DNA from 3 places in the Faecalibacterium longum genome. Region 1 is predicted to be linked to each of the others. Evidence: predicted binding sites of a transcription regulator. Region 1 holds the regulator's gene; each other region holds the start of a gene.
The links. The regulator HrcA, encoded in region 1, represses chaperone genes, less so after heat shock. The targets are predictions, from matches to a motif close to TGTTAGCACTCNNNNNNNNNGAGTGCTAACA.
Positions count from the first base shown of each region.

Region 2: the regulator HrcA is predicted to act here: its motif matches at 1,770-1,800, upstream of AAAU26_RS12685 (Hsp20/alpha crystallin family protein).
Region 3: the regulator HrcA is predicted to act here: its motif matches at 1,851-1,881, upstream of AAAU26_RS12530 (co-chaperone GroES).

Region 1 is NZ_JBBNIH010000167.1:46,195-50,430, forward strand. Features, by position in the region: gene AAAU26_RS12170 (aminoacetone oxidase family FAD-binding enzyme) at 1-609, opposite strand, end outside; gene AAAU26_RS12175 (stage V sporulation T C-terminal domain-containing protein) at 759-1,301, shown strand; gene hrcA (heat-inducible transcriptional repressor HrcA) at 1,491-2,564, shown strand; gene AAAU26_RS12185 (nucleotide exchange factor GrpE) at 2,561-3,187, shown strand; gene dnaK (molecular chaperone DnaK) at 3,280-4,236, shown strand, end outside.
Region 2 is NZ_JBBNIH010000170.1:73,131-77,366, reverse strand. Features, by position in the region: gene AAAU26_RS12700 (hypothetical protein) at 1-412, shown strand, start outside; gene AAAU26_RS12695 (helix-turn-helix domain-containing protein) at 535-1,014, opposite strand; gene AAAU26_RS12690 (sigma-70 family RNA polymerase sigma factor) at 1,041-1,520, opposite strand; gene AAAU26_RS12685 (Hsp20/alpha crystallin family protein) at 1,937-2,407, shown strand; cyclic di-GMP riboswitch class I at 2,770-2,865, shown strand; gene AAAU26_RS12680 (EAL domain-containing protein) at 2,959-4,236, shown strand, end outside.
Region 3 is NZ_JBBNIH010000170.1:42,073-46,308, reverse strand. Features, by position in the region: gene bilR (bilirubin reductase) at 1-1,118, opposite strand, end outside; gene bilQ (bilirubin utilization transcriptional regulator BilQ) at 1,118-1,531, opposite strand; gene AAAU26_RS12530 (co-chaperone GroES) at 1,953-2,237, shown strand; gene groL (chaperonin GroEL) at 2,291-3,934, shown strand.

The sequences.
Region 1 (4,236 bases):
AGCACACTGCAGGGCTGTCAGACAGGGATAGAGGGGGGCCATCCGTCCGCTGCACTGGGCGGCGAACCGGGTGCCGAAGCCATCGGTGCCGAACTGAGGGCCGGCATCACCGCCCATGGCGCAGATGACGGCGTCGGCCCGCAGGGTCTCGCGGCCTGCCTCTGTTTCGATTTGGACGGCATAGCCGCCCCGGCTCTGGCTCAGGTTCTGGACGGTGCAGCCGGTGCGCACCTCGACGCCCAGTCTCGACAGATGGTGCTCCAGCAGGGCCAGTACGTCCGCTGCCTGATTGGAATACGGGTACACCCGCCCGGCCTCGTCGGTGCGGGGGTAGAGGCCGAGGCTCTCGAACCACGCCAGCGGCGCAGCCTCGTCCACGGCGCTCAGCAGGCGGCGCAAGGCTTTGGGACTGCTGGTGAAATACCGCTCCGGCGTGATGTTCTGGTTGTCGAGATTGCAGCGCCCGTTGCCGGTGGCCAGAAGCTTTTTGCCCACCTTCGCGTTTTTGTCCAGCACGGTGATGTGTGCGCGGCCCTCTGCGGTCTGTGCTGCCGCCAGCGCAGCGGCCAGACCGGCTGCGCCGCCGCCCAAAATCAAAATCTGCTGCATCCTCTGCCCATCCTTTCTGTAGTAAATTTATTGTATCATAGCCGCCCCTGTTTGGCAAACACAGGACGGGCAGGTGTATATTTCCCTGCCGCTTCCACATAATAACTACACAGCATGGGAAAATGCAGAATGGGAAGGATGGTACACAGATGAAAGCAACCGGAATCGTCCGCCGCATCGATGAGCTGGGCCGGGTGGTCATCCCGAAGGAGATACGCCGCACCCAGCGTATCCGCCGCGGCGACCCCCTCGAGATCTTCACCACCGGCGACGGCGAGGTCATCTTTAAGAAGTATTCCCCGGTGGGGGAGCTGCACGGGGTGGCGGTGCAGTACGCCGAGGTGCTGAGCCGAAGCTTCGCCCTGACGGCCTTCGTGGCTGACCGTGACCGCATCCTCGCCGCAGCCGGGTCGGGGAGGCGCGACCTTGCCGACCGCAGCGTCAGCCAGCCGCTGGAAAAGGTGATGGAGTCCCGCAAGCCCTACCTCAGCGAGGGCGACCCCGAGCATGTCCTGCTGCCCTGCGAGGGTTCGCTGCGGCCATTGCTTTGCGCGTGGCCCATCATCGCGGCAGGGGATGTCACCGGGGCCGTGGGTCTGCTGGCCGAAGACCGCACCCAGCAGCCCGACCCTGCCCAGCAGAAGGCTGTGGCTGTGGCGGCAGCGTTCCTGGCAAAGCAGATGGAAGAGTGAACATTATTATAATAGAGGGAGCGTCTGCGTTTCTGGCAGGCGCTCCCTTTTTTGTTTATGACAGAATTATGAATCTTTATAAACTTTTTCGAGAAGCTATTGACAGGGAAAAATTTTTGGCTATAATGGTCTTAGCACTCAGGAAGATGGAGTGCTAAAGAAACGAAAGCCAAAAAGGAGGCAGGCGCTATGACGATGGATGCACGCAAGCAGCGAGTCTTGCAGGCGATCGTGGCGCTGTATGGCCTCGAGGGCGAGCCTGTGGGCAGCAGTGTGCTGGCAAACTATTTTGATATGGCCGTGTCCAGCGCCACGCTGCGCAACGAAATGGCGGCGCTGACCAAGCTGGGTCTGCTGGAGCAGCCCCACACCAGCGCGGGCCGTGTCCCCAGTGCCAAAGGCTACCGTTATTATCTCGACAATCTGCTGACGGACGACCAGCCGCTGGACCGCGTGACCCGCGCCCGCGTCGAAGCCGTTTTCGCCAGCCTCGACCATGAGCCGGAAAAGCTCGCACAGGGCGCTGCAAAGGCGCTGGCCGCCATCAGCGGCTGCACCGCAGCCGTCAGCACCCCCTGTGCCGAAGACCTCTGCGTCGCCCACTACGAAGTCGTTCAGGTGGGCCGCAGCGCGGCGGCTGTGCTGGCCGTCACGACGGCGGGCTACGTTCGCACCCGTGTGGCGCGGGTCCGCACAGGCCTCTCCCGCGAGAACGCCGCTGCGCTGGCCGCGCTGCTCAACCGCAACCTGACCTTCGTTGCGCCGGTGGACCTGTCCAACCGGCTGCTGGCAGAGCTGTGCAGCCAAATCGACCCGGAGCTGGTTCCGGTCATCAGCGCAGCCGCTGCGATTTTGCAGGATTCCGCACAGCCCCACGTATTTCTGGGCGGTGAGCAGTACCTGCTCAACTGGCCGCAGCTCGAAGGCAAGGTGGGCGACATCCTCACCCTGCTGAACGACGAAGAGCAGGCGGCCCACATCATCGCACCCCCGGCAGACCGCAGTGAGAGCGTGCTGCTGGGTGAGGATCTGGAACCTCAGATCCCCGGCTTGTGCATCGTCAGCGACCGCTACCTGGTAGGCGGCGGGCTGTGGGGTACGGTGGCCCTGATCGGGCCGACCCGGATGCCCTTCCAGAAGCTGATGCCGCTGCTCCACCTCTTCGCCGACGAGCTTGGCGAGGGCATGAGCGGTAAACGAAAAGACACCCCGCAGATGGCCGCACCCCGGCGGACTGTGATATATAAGGAGGATCTGGAATGAGCGAAGAGACCAAAAAGACGGCAGAAGCTCCCGAGCAGGAAGCAAAGGAGACCGAAGCCGCACCTCAGGAAGCGCCCGAGACCGCCGCAGCCCCCGAGAAGGAGGCCGAGGCAGAACCCGCAGACGCCAAGAAGAAAGATGGCTGGTTCAATAAGAAGGCACGCGAGATGGACGCCGTAAAGGCAAAGCTCGACGCAGCCGAGAAGAACGCCGCACAGGCCAAAGACCAGCTGCTCCGGATGGCAGCGGAGTACGAGAACTACCGCAAGCGCTCCACCCGCGAGGCTGACCAGAAGTTCAACGATGGCGTGTCCTTCGCCGTGAACCAGATCATCCCCATCCTGGACACGCTGGAAATGGCAGCCAACGCCCCCACCACCGACGAGAACTACAAAAAGGGCGTGACTATGACGCTGGACAAAGCCGCCAAGGCACTGGATGCCCTCCATGTGGAGGAGATCGAGGCGCTGGGCAAGCCTTTTGACCCCAACTTCATGAACGCCGTCCAGCAGATCCCCGCCCCGGACGGGCAGGAGAGCGGCACCGTCATCACGGTGTACCAGAAAGGCTACAAGCTGGGCGACAAGATCGTCCGCCACGCGACCGTCGTGGTGGCCGAGTAGATCCGCAAAGACCCGCAGGGGTTTTGAATATAGACATCCGCTTCACATCTAAGCATGAGATAAACAAGTTCTTTTGAGAGGAGACTTCATTTATGAGCAAAATCATTGGTATTGACCTTGGTACTACGAATAGCTGCGTGGCTGTCATGGAGGGCGGCGAGCCCGTCGTCATCGCAAACTCCGAGGGCGCCCGCACCACCCCGTCTGTTGTTGGCTTCACCAAGACCGGTGACCGTCTGGTCGGTCAGGTCGCAAAGCGTCAGGCCATCACCAACCCCGAGAACACCGTTTCTTCCATCAAGCGTCAGATGGGTACCGACCACAAGGTGACCCTGAACGGCAAGGAGTACACTCCCCAGCAGGTCAGCGCTATGATCCTGCAGAAGCTGAAGGCTGATGCGGAGGCTTATCTGGGCGAGCCTGTCACCGAGGCCGTCATCACCGTTCCTGCTTACTTCAACGACAGCCAGCGTCAGGCTACTAAGGACGCTGGCACCATCGCCGGCCTGAACGTCAAGCGTATCATCAACGAGCCTACTGCCGCTTCTCTGGCATACGGCATCGATAAGGAAGATGACCAGAAGATCATGGTCTACGACCTGGGCGGCGGCACCTTCGATGTCTCCATCATTGAGATGGGCGACGGCGTCACCGAAGTTCTGGCCACCAACGGCGACACCCATCTGGGCGGCGACGACTTCGACCAGCGCATCATCGACTGGATGGCAGACGCTTTCCAGACCGAGAACGGCATCGACCTGCGCAAGGATAAGATGGCCGCTCAGCGCCTGAAGGAAGCTGCCGAGAAGGCAAAGATCGAGCTGTCCAGCGCTATGAGCAGCCAGATCAACCTGCCCTTCATCACTGCTGACGCTACCGGCCCCAAGCATCTGGATATGACCCTGACCCGTGCAAAGTTCAACGAGCTGACCGCAGATCTGGTCGACCGCACCATGACCCCTGTCCGCAAGGCTCTGCAGGATGCCGGCCTGCGCGCATCTGATCTGAAGAAGGTCCTGATGGTCGGTGGTTCCACCCGTATCCCCGCT
Region 2 (4,236 bases), on a different contig from region 1:
TGCAGCCTATGACGTCTACTGCACGAACCATGATTGGAACACGCTGGATAAGATCTTAGAGTTGGATGCTCCCAGCTACTATATGATGAACATTCTGGATTATCTGGTGGGCAATACCGACCGTCATTGGGAAAATTGGGGTCTGCTGGTAGACAACGAAACCAATCAGCCCATCCGTCTGCACGACCTGATGGACTTCAACCGGGCGTTTCAGCAGTACGACACGCCAGAAGGCGCAAACTGTCTGACCGTGGGAAAACGCCATCTGAGCCAAAAAGATGCTGCAGTGGAAGCGGTGCGGAACATTGGACTGAACCAAGTCTGTCAGGTGGAGCATACCGTATTCTCCGAGCATCCGGCATGGAAAGCAACGTTTGAAGAACGACTGCGTGTTTTACGGAACGCCATGTAAGTCAGAGCGAATATCAGAATAATTGAAACAGAATGATTCCATAACGAAAGCCCGTCTGCGCTGCCACATATCGTGGCTTGCAGACGAGCTTTTTCGTTTGGCCGGAGAAAAATTACCATACCTCACATGCGAAGCATAGATGGAAAATCGGAACCAAGGTTTTCCACCAGATGGCAAAAGCACTTCTGACTGATGGTCTTTTGTCCGTTTTCCCAGCAGCGGATGCTTGTCCGGCTGACCTTTGCGTGGTCGGCAAGCTGCTGGCGATTCCAGCCTTTTGCCTCCCGGTATCTGCGGAGGAAGGCTCCGCCGCCCCGGTGCAGAAACAGGGTGTAGTCGTTCAGAACGTCCTCCACCGGGATGCCGTAAAGGGCGGCGAGCTTGTCCGCAATCTCCGGGGAGAAGCTCCGGCGGAAATTGCCGCTTTCCAGATCCTGATAGAGCCATTCCTCCATGCCCACCATGGCGGCAACCTCTTTTTGCAGCAAGTCAAGACCATAGCGGCACCAACGCAGACGGTCCCATGGGTTCGGGATGTCGGCGTAAGAGCGGTACATACGGTAGAACGCCTGCGTCTCTACGGTGGTGCGGGGGCCTGCCAAAGTTACCTGCAAGATGTATAGAGGGGTTAGACCACAACCCTCACATGACACCCTCTGAAGCAGAAAAAAGGAACCACTCTCTCGGCTCCAAAAAATCCATTTTGACGTAGATGCGTCATTGCGTGAAAGAGGTGGATTCTCTTTTCCATCCCAAAGTGCGCTGGGGAGAGGATAGCATTTTCGATGCACCGGCTGGCATAAGTGGAGAAGCGCGCCCGGCGGGTGGAGTCGAAGGTGTCTACGGCTTTCATCAGGCCAATGGTGCCGATGGAAATCAAATCGTCCTGCTCAGAGGGGAGAGCATAGTATTTCTTTGCGATGTGCGCCACTAAGCGCAGATTGTGGCGGATGAGCTTTTCCCGGGCGGATGAATCACCGGCCCGCAGATCGGCGAAGGCCCTGATCTCTTCCTGTGGACTCAGCGGGCGGGGGAAACTGCCCGCTTCCAGATGGAGCGCAAGCACGAGGAATTTGGACGCGAAAAATTGCAGCAGGGTCAACAGCATACGGAACACCTCCAAAACCGTTCTTCTATACAGTATGAACGGGGAGAGAGGGTTCAGAATCGTTTTCTGCTTATAGAAAGTGGTGGTCTATATGACAGGGGAGCAGAGCTATCGCTATTATAATGAGTTTCTCTGGCCGGACCGCTATGCTGACTGTGTGCCTGGCGCTTTTGCTGAATGAAGACGATGATACGACTGATTTTTGAAAAGATTGCATGAGATTTTATCAAAGTATTATTCTTTTGTGAATTTTAGCACTCTATGCTTGACAGTGCTAAAAACATGTGCTATAACTAAGCCGTGCTCAGGAGAGAGGGGCATGAGGGAGCCGCAAGGCTCCCGGGAAGACTCCGCTCCTGATGCACATCTCATAAATTTTTTGCCCGACCCGAACGCCGGGATTGGAGGAATGATTTATGTTTATGCCGACTATTTTTCATGAAAACCTGTTCGATGATTTCTTTGACCCGTTCTGGAACGATGGCGCGTTGGAGCGTGCGATGAACCGTGAAGAGCGTGAGACCTTCGGCAAGCGCGGTGCAAACATGATGAAGACCGATGTGAAGCAGACCGCCGACGGCAGCTATGACGTTGCTGTTGATCTGCCCGGCTGCAAGAAGGAAGACGTTCAGATGGAGCTGAACGACGGCTACCTGACCATTCAGGCCGTCCGCAGCCACTCCAATGACGAGAAGGATAAAGAGGGCCGCTACCTGCGCCGCGAGACTTTCTCCGGTACCTGCGCCCGCAGCTTCTATGTGGGTGACACCATGAAGAAGGAGGACATCCACGCAAAGTTTGAGGATGGCATCCTGCACATCATGCTGCCTGCACCTCAGCAGCAGAAGGCTCTGCCGGTCAATCCCAACCTCATTGAAATTGAATAATGCCTGTGCATCGGTGTGAGGAACACCGGTGCATAGAACTTGCCCCCGGAGAGCTGCCCAAGGCTCTCCGGGGGCTTTTTGCGTTCCGGCATCTTTTCGGCAGAGAAAAGCGTGGTAGAATAGAAACCAAATAGTACCGAATCTATCGCAAGTCAAGAAAATAACACAACATGATAACAGCATATTTGCGATATGCAATGCAACGCTGTTGCTGTTGCATTAAAAAGTTGAATTGCTAGTAAGTCTGCCAAAAGAGATTTTGTATTGACTTTGAACTTTAAGAATGGTATCATAAGCACTAGAATAAGGTGAGTAGTGCGTCTTTTGTAATCGTAAGGGTACTTTGCTCCTTTAATATAATTGAATTATCTGGGCAAACTTGATGTGAGTCAAGGACGCAAAGTTTGAAGCCTTCTGGAAGTTGTTTTATAAAACCAAAAGGTGGTTCGGCTGCAAAAGGATTTTCCCTTATTTTTGGGGAAGATACTATTGCAGCCTTTTTCTTTTTGCGCTTTCAATTTGTGTTTTCAATGGTGAGAAAGGATGGAAGTATGAGGCTGTTTTCCTACCTGTCTGTGGCAGTGCTGCTTGTGAGCGGTATTGTGCTCACAGCGTATTCTCCGGACCTGCTTTCCATGGTCATCGTCGGCTTTATGTGTATGATCACACTGGCGGGGTGCATCTATGGCCTTTTGCCGACGATCTCGTTTACGGGCGGACTGCTGAACGGACAGAACGGCATCCGCAAGGCATCCGGGACCGAAGGCAGCTCGGCGTGGGTCGCGGCGCTGCGGATCGAGCGCTTCTTCCAGCAGAAGCGGCTGGACAAGCTGTTTGGCGAGTACCGCGAGAAAGTGCAGCACCAGCGGGAGACGGGGCAGATCGTCAGCGACATCGATGAGGTCCTCAACGAGGATGTCCTTGCGCTGTACACATGGCGAGGCGTCATCGCCCAGATCCCCGGCACCCTGACGGGCCTCGGCATTCTGGGTACCTTCGTGGGTCTGCTGCTGGGCCTGCGGAACATCAGCTTCGTCACGGTGGAGGCTGCTCTGGGCAGCGTGCAGTCCATTCTGGCCGGTATCGATACGGCATTCTATACCTCCATCGCAGGCGTTATCCTGTCTATCCTGTTTAATATTATAAATAATGTATTGAGGAACATCATGAACCGCGAGACGGGACTGTTCCTCGAAGAGTTCCACAAGACGGTCATCCCCACCACGGACGAGCAGGCCCGCTACAGCAGCCGCCGCGAGGTGCGGCAGATCCTGGAACTGCTGGACCGTCTGCCCAAGAACACGGGCAATGGCGCTCTGACCGGCGAAGCCATGAGAGGAAATGGCGGCAACGAGCGCGTACTGATGCCGCAGATCCTGGACGGCCTGCGCAAGAACGAGTTCACCTTCTTCCTGCAGCCGCGGTATGAGCTGAACACCCGCAAGGTCATCGGTGCCGAGGCGCTGGTGCGCTGGAACCACCCGGTACTGGGCGTCGTTTCGCCCGCAGTGTTCATCCCGGTACTGGAAAGCAACGGCTATATCACGAAGCTGGACCAGTATATCTGGGAGGAAGTGTGCAAGACCATCCGGGTGTGGATCGACGAGGGTGTCCGTCCAATGCCTATTACGGTCAACGTGACCAAGACTGATATTCTGGCCATTGATGTGGCAGAATTCTTCTCGGGAATGCTGAAGAAATATCGTATCCCGCCGAAATATCTGGACATTGATATTTCGAGAACTGCCTATCTGGAAACGCACGACGTTCTGAGCGAGACAGTGGCTCAGCTGCAGCAGATGGGCTTCCGGGTCGTGCTGGACGGCTTT
Region 3 (4,236 bases), on a different contig from region 1:
TTGGCTTCTTTTTCTCGCAAAGCATCATAAACACAGTGAGTTCCCTGATGTGCCGTCAGCCCGCCCAGACACTTCTTGTTGCAGCGGAGACAGCGGTGGATCTGTTTTGCCTGCCCGTTTTTCAGCTTGTTCACCCAATCTGGGTCTGCCAGAAGCTGGCGGCTCATGGCGGCGCACTGGATGCGTCCGCTGGCGAGCTGCTGCTCCACAAGATCCGGGTCGTTCAGACCACCGACACCACAGATGGGCAGCTCGGTGTACTGCCGCACCTCATCGCAGAATTTGAGGAAGCATCCCGGCTGGCTGAAATAGGGATGATCGGCGGGCGGGATGGTGTTTTCCAATGCGGAATGGTTTGCAAGCGTTACATGGAAGCTGGTCACACCCGCCTGCTCCAGCAGCGGAACGAACACCGGCAGTTCTTCTTCCACCACACCGGCATTGCCAAAGTGCGGGTTTTCCTGCCGGACGGCCAGCTTGTAATCAATGGGCATCCCCGGAACCGCCGCATGGACAGCCGAGACCGCTTCCGCCGCAAAACGGGCGCGGTTTTCTGCGCTGCCGCCGTATTCGTCGGTGCGGTGGTTGAAGATGGCCGAACTGAAACTGCCGCACATCCGGTCGCCATGCACCTGCATCATATCAAAACCGGCCTGTTTTGCCAGCACCGCCGCTTTTCCAAACCCGCTGATGATGGTCCGGATCTTCCGTTTGGACATCTTTGTAATGTAAGGAGCGACTTCGGCGTTCAGTTTTTCCCGCAGCTGATCCGGAGTGATCTTCTTCAGCAGGACGCCGGGAATGTACTTGAACAGGGCCAGCAGGTTGGAATCGCTCTGGTGCAGCTGGGCACAGACTTTGCAATCCGCAGCATGGGCGATTTTCACGACCTGCTGGTAGAATGCAAAGCCTTTGGGGTCAAATAGAGATTTTTCAAATTTGCTTTTGCCCACCGGGACATCGCCCACGATGATCATGGCACAGCCGCCCTGTGCAATGGCACGGATCTTTGCAAGGTATTCTTCATCCGACAGCCCGAATGTTGTCGGCGCAAAAATGATGCGGTTTTTCAGCTGCATCCCACCATAATGGATCGGACTCAAGATCGTTTCGTACATCATTTGCACACTTTCTTTTGCACTGCTTTTTGCAGTAATGTCAGCAGCTGCTGCCGCTCCTGCGCTGTCAGTCCGCCCAGACTCTGCGCATCCCAGTCGATAAAGACCTGATGACAGACCACAAAGGCGTTTTCACCCCTCTGGGTCAGCTTCAGGTGGTAGCTGCGCCCATTCTTTTCTTTCGTCAGAAAGCCGTCTTCGGCCAGCTTGTTCAGGCTGCGCTGGGAGTGGCCCCAATCCAGATGAAGATCTTTGGTCAGTTCCGAAGGCGTACAATCCGGATGCTTTCCTACATAAATGACAAAATATATCAGCCCGAAGCTCAGACCCAGTTCCTGTAACCGCTGGGTTGTGTAAGCGGCAAACTCTCTGTGCAGGGTCAGAATGCAGGAAGATACCGTGGAGGGCTCCATTTCGTCAACTCCTTCTGCTTTTGAATGGAAAGCATTATAGCACTGTTACTTGACAAAGTCAAGTGTTTTGACTGCACTGTGTTTCGGAGCGAAAATATGAAGGTGAACCGGAATTGCCCAAATAGAGAGATGATCCCCCTATAGTTTAACGCACTGGTCTTATGACGGGTGCGTTTTTTGTTATCTGAAAGGTAGATGGATCGTACATTGTTCGTACATGGCGAGGGCAAAAAGAACATGGCTCATGGAAAGGACATAAAAACTTAACAAAGAAATTTGCAAAACCCCTTGATTTTTGACTCCAAGATGAGTACAATACATTTAGCACTCAAGGAAAAAGAGTGCTAAACAACCGGAAGGGCAAAGCCCCCGGGACATAAAACAGTTTATCTTTTATATTTATAATAGGAGGGCAAGAACGATGAAGATCATTCCTCTTGCAGACCGTGTTGTTATCAAGACTGTTGAGGTTGAGGAGACCACCAAGGGCGGCCTCATCCTGACCGGCAGCGCTAAAGAGAAGCCCCAGGTGGCACAGGTCGTGGCCGTTGGCCCCGGCGGTGTCGTGGACGGCAAGGAAGTCAAGATGACTGTCAAGGTGGGCGACAAGGTGCTCACCAGCAAGTACTCCGGCACCGAGGTCAAGGTGGACGGCGAAGAATGCACCATCGTGCGTCAGGCCGACATTCTGGCCATCGTGGAGTAAGCGTCTTTCCCTCACACTGGGATAATCAAGCTTTTACGAAGGAGCGATAAAATATGGCTAAGCAGATCAAGCAGGGCGAGGAAGCCCGCAAGGCACTGTGTGCCGGTATCGACACTCTGGCAGATACTGTTAAGATCACCCTCGGCCCCAAGGGCCGCAACGTGGTGCTGAGCAAGAAGTTCGGCGCCCCCGTCATCACCAACGACGGTGTGACCATCGCAAAGGAAATCGAGCTGAAGGACGAGTTCGAGAACATGGGCGCACAGCTGGTGCGTGAGGTCGCTACCAAGACCAACGACGCCGCAGGCGACGGCACCACCACCGCGACCGTTCTGGCACAGGCTATGGTCACCGAGGGCATGAAGAATGTCACCGCCGGTGCAAACCCGATGGACATCCGCCGCGGCATGACCAAGGCTGTCGCTAAGGCCGTCGAGACCATCAAGGCACACAGCCAGAAGGTCAAGGACTCCAACGACATCGCCCGCGTCGGCACCATCTCTGCAGGCGACCCCGAGATCGGCCGTCTTATCGCCGAGGCGATGGAGAAGGTCACTTCCGACGGCGTCATCACCATCGAGGAGAACAAGACCACTGCCGAGACCTACAACGAGATCGTCGAAGGTATGCAGTTCGACCGCGGCTACCTGACCCCCTATATGGTCACCGATACCGACAAGATGGAGGCTGTTCTGGACAATGCCGCCATCCTCATCACCGATAAGAAGATCAGCGTCATTCAGGACCTCGTTCCTCTGCTGGAGCAGGTCATGCAGAACGGCATGAAGCTGCTCATCGTGGCCGAGGACATCGAGGGCGAGGCTCTGTCCACCCTCATCGTCAACCGCCTGCGCGGCACCCTGAACGTCGTGGCTGTCAAGGCTCCCGGCTTTGGCGACCGCCGCAAGGAGATGCTGCAGGATATTGCTACCCTGACCGGCGGCACGGTTGTCTCTGCAGACCTCGGCTATGAGCTGAAGGACGCTACCGTTGACATGCTGGGTCATGCCCGTCAGGTCAAGGTCACCAAGGAGAACACCACCATCGTGGGCGGCGCTGGCGACAAGGACGCTATCGCATCCCGCATCGGTCAGATCCGCAACCAGATCGAGGCCGCTACCAGCGACTTCGACCGCGAGAAGCTGCAGGAGCGTCTGGCAAAGCTGGCTGGCGGCGTGGCTGTCATCAAGGTCGGCGCTGCTACTGAGGTCGAGATGAAGGACAAGAAGCTCCGCATCGAGGATGCTCTGAACGCAACCAAGGCTGCTGTTCAGGAAGGCGTCGTTGCTGGCGGCGGCACTGCTCCCATCAACGCCATCCCTGCTGTCCGTGAGCTGTGCGATACGCTGGAAGGCGACGAGCGCACCGGTGCTAAGATCGTCCTGAAGGCTCTGGAAGCTCCTCTGCGCCAGATCGCCAAGAACGCCGGCCTCGAGGGCAGCGTCATCATCGACAAGATCATCTCTGCCAACAAGCCCAACTACGGCTTCGACGCTCAGAATGAAGTCTACGTCGAGGATATGATCGCCGCCGGCATCGTTGACCCGACCAAGGTCACCCGCTCCGCTCTGGAGAACGCAGCATCCGTCGCTGAGATGGTGCTGACCACCGAGAGCCTCGTGGCCGACCTGCCCGAACCCCCGGCTGCTCCTGCTGCCGCTGGCGGTGACATGGGCGGTATGGGCGGCATGTACTAATAACTGCCTAAAAACCGCATGAATCCTTGATTTTTGGAGCGCGCAAAAGCGGATTTACGCCAAACTTACGCCACTTACGCCAAAAATCAAAGCGCACTATAGGGTAACAAAATCGGCACTCGCTGAAAAGCGGGTGCCGATTTTTGTGTCACGAAAAGCTGATGGATGCTGCACGCTACACACCGTCAGCTTTTTCGTTTACAGGGGAAAAAGTGGGTGGTATAATAGAAATAGAGTTTTGTAAGAGCGCTTTCATAGTCAAGGATATAAAAAATACGGATAAGCATAAAGCCGGTGGATGA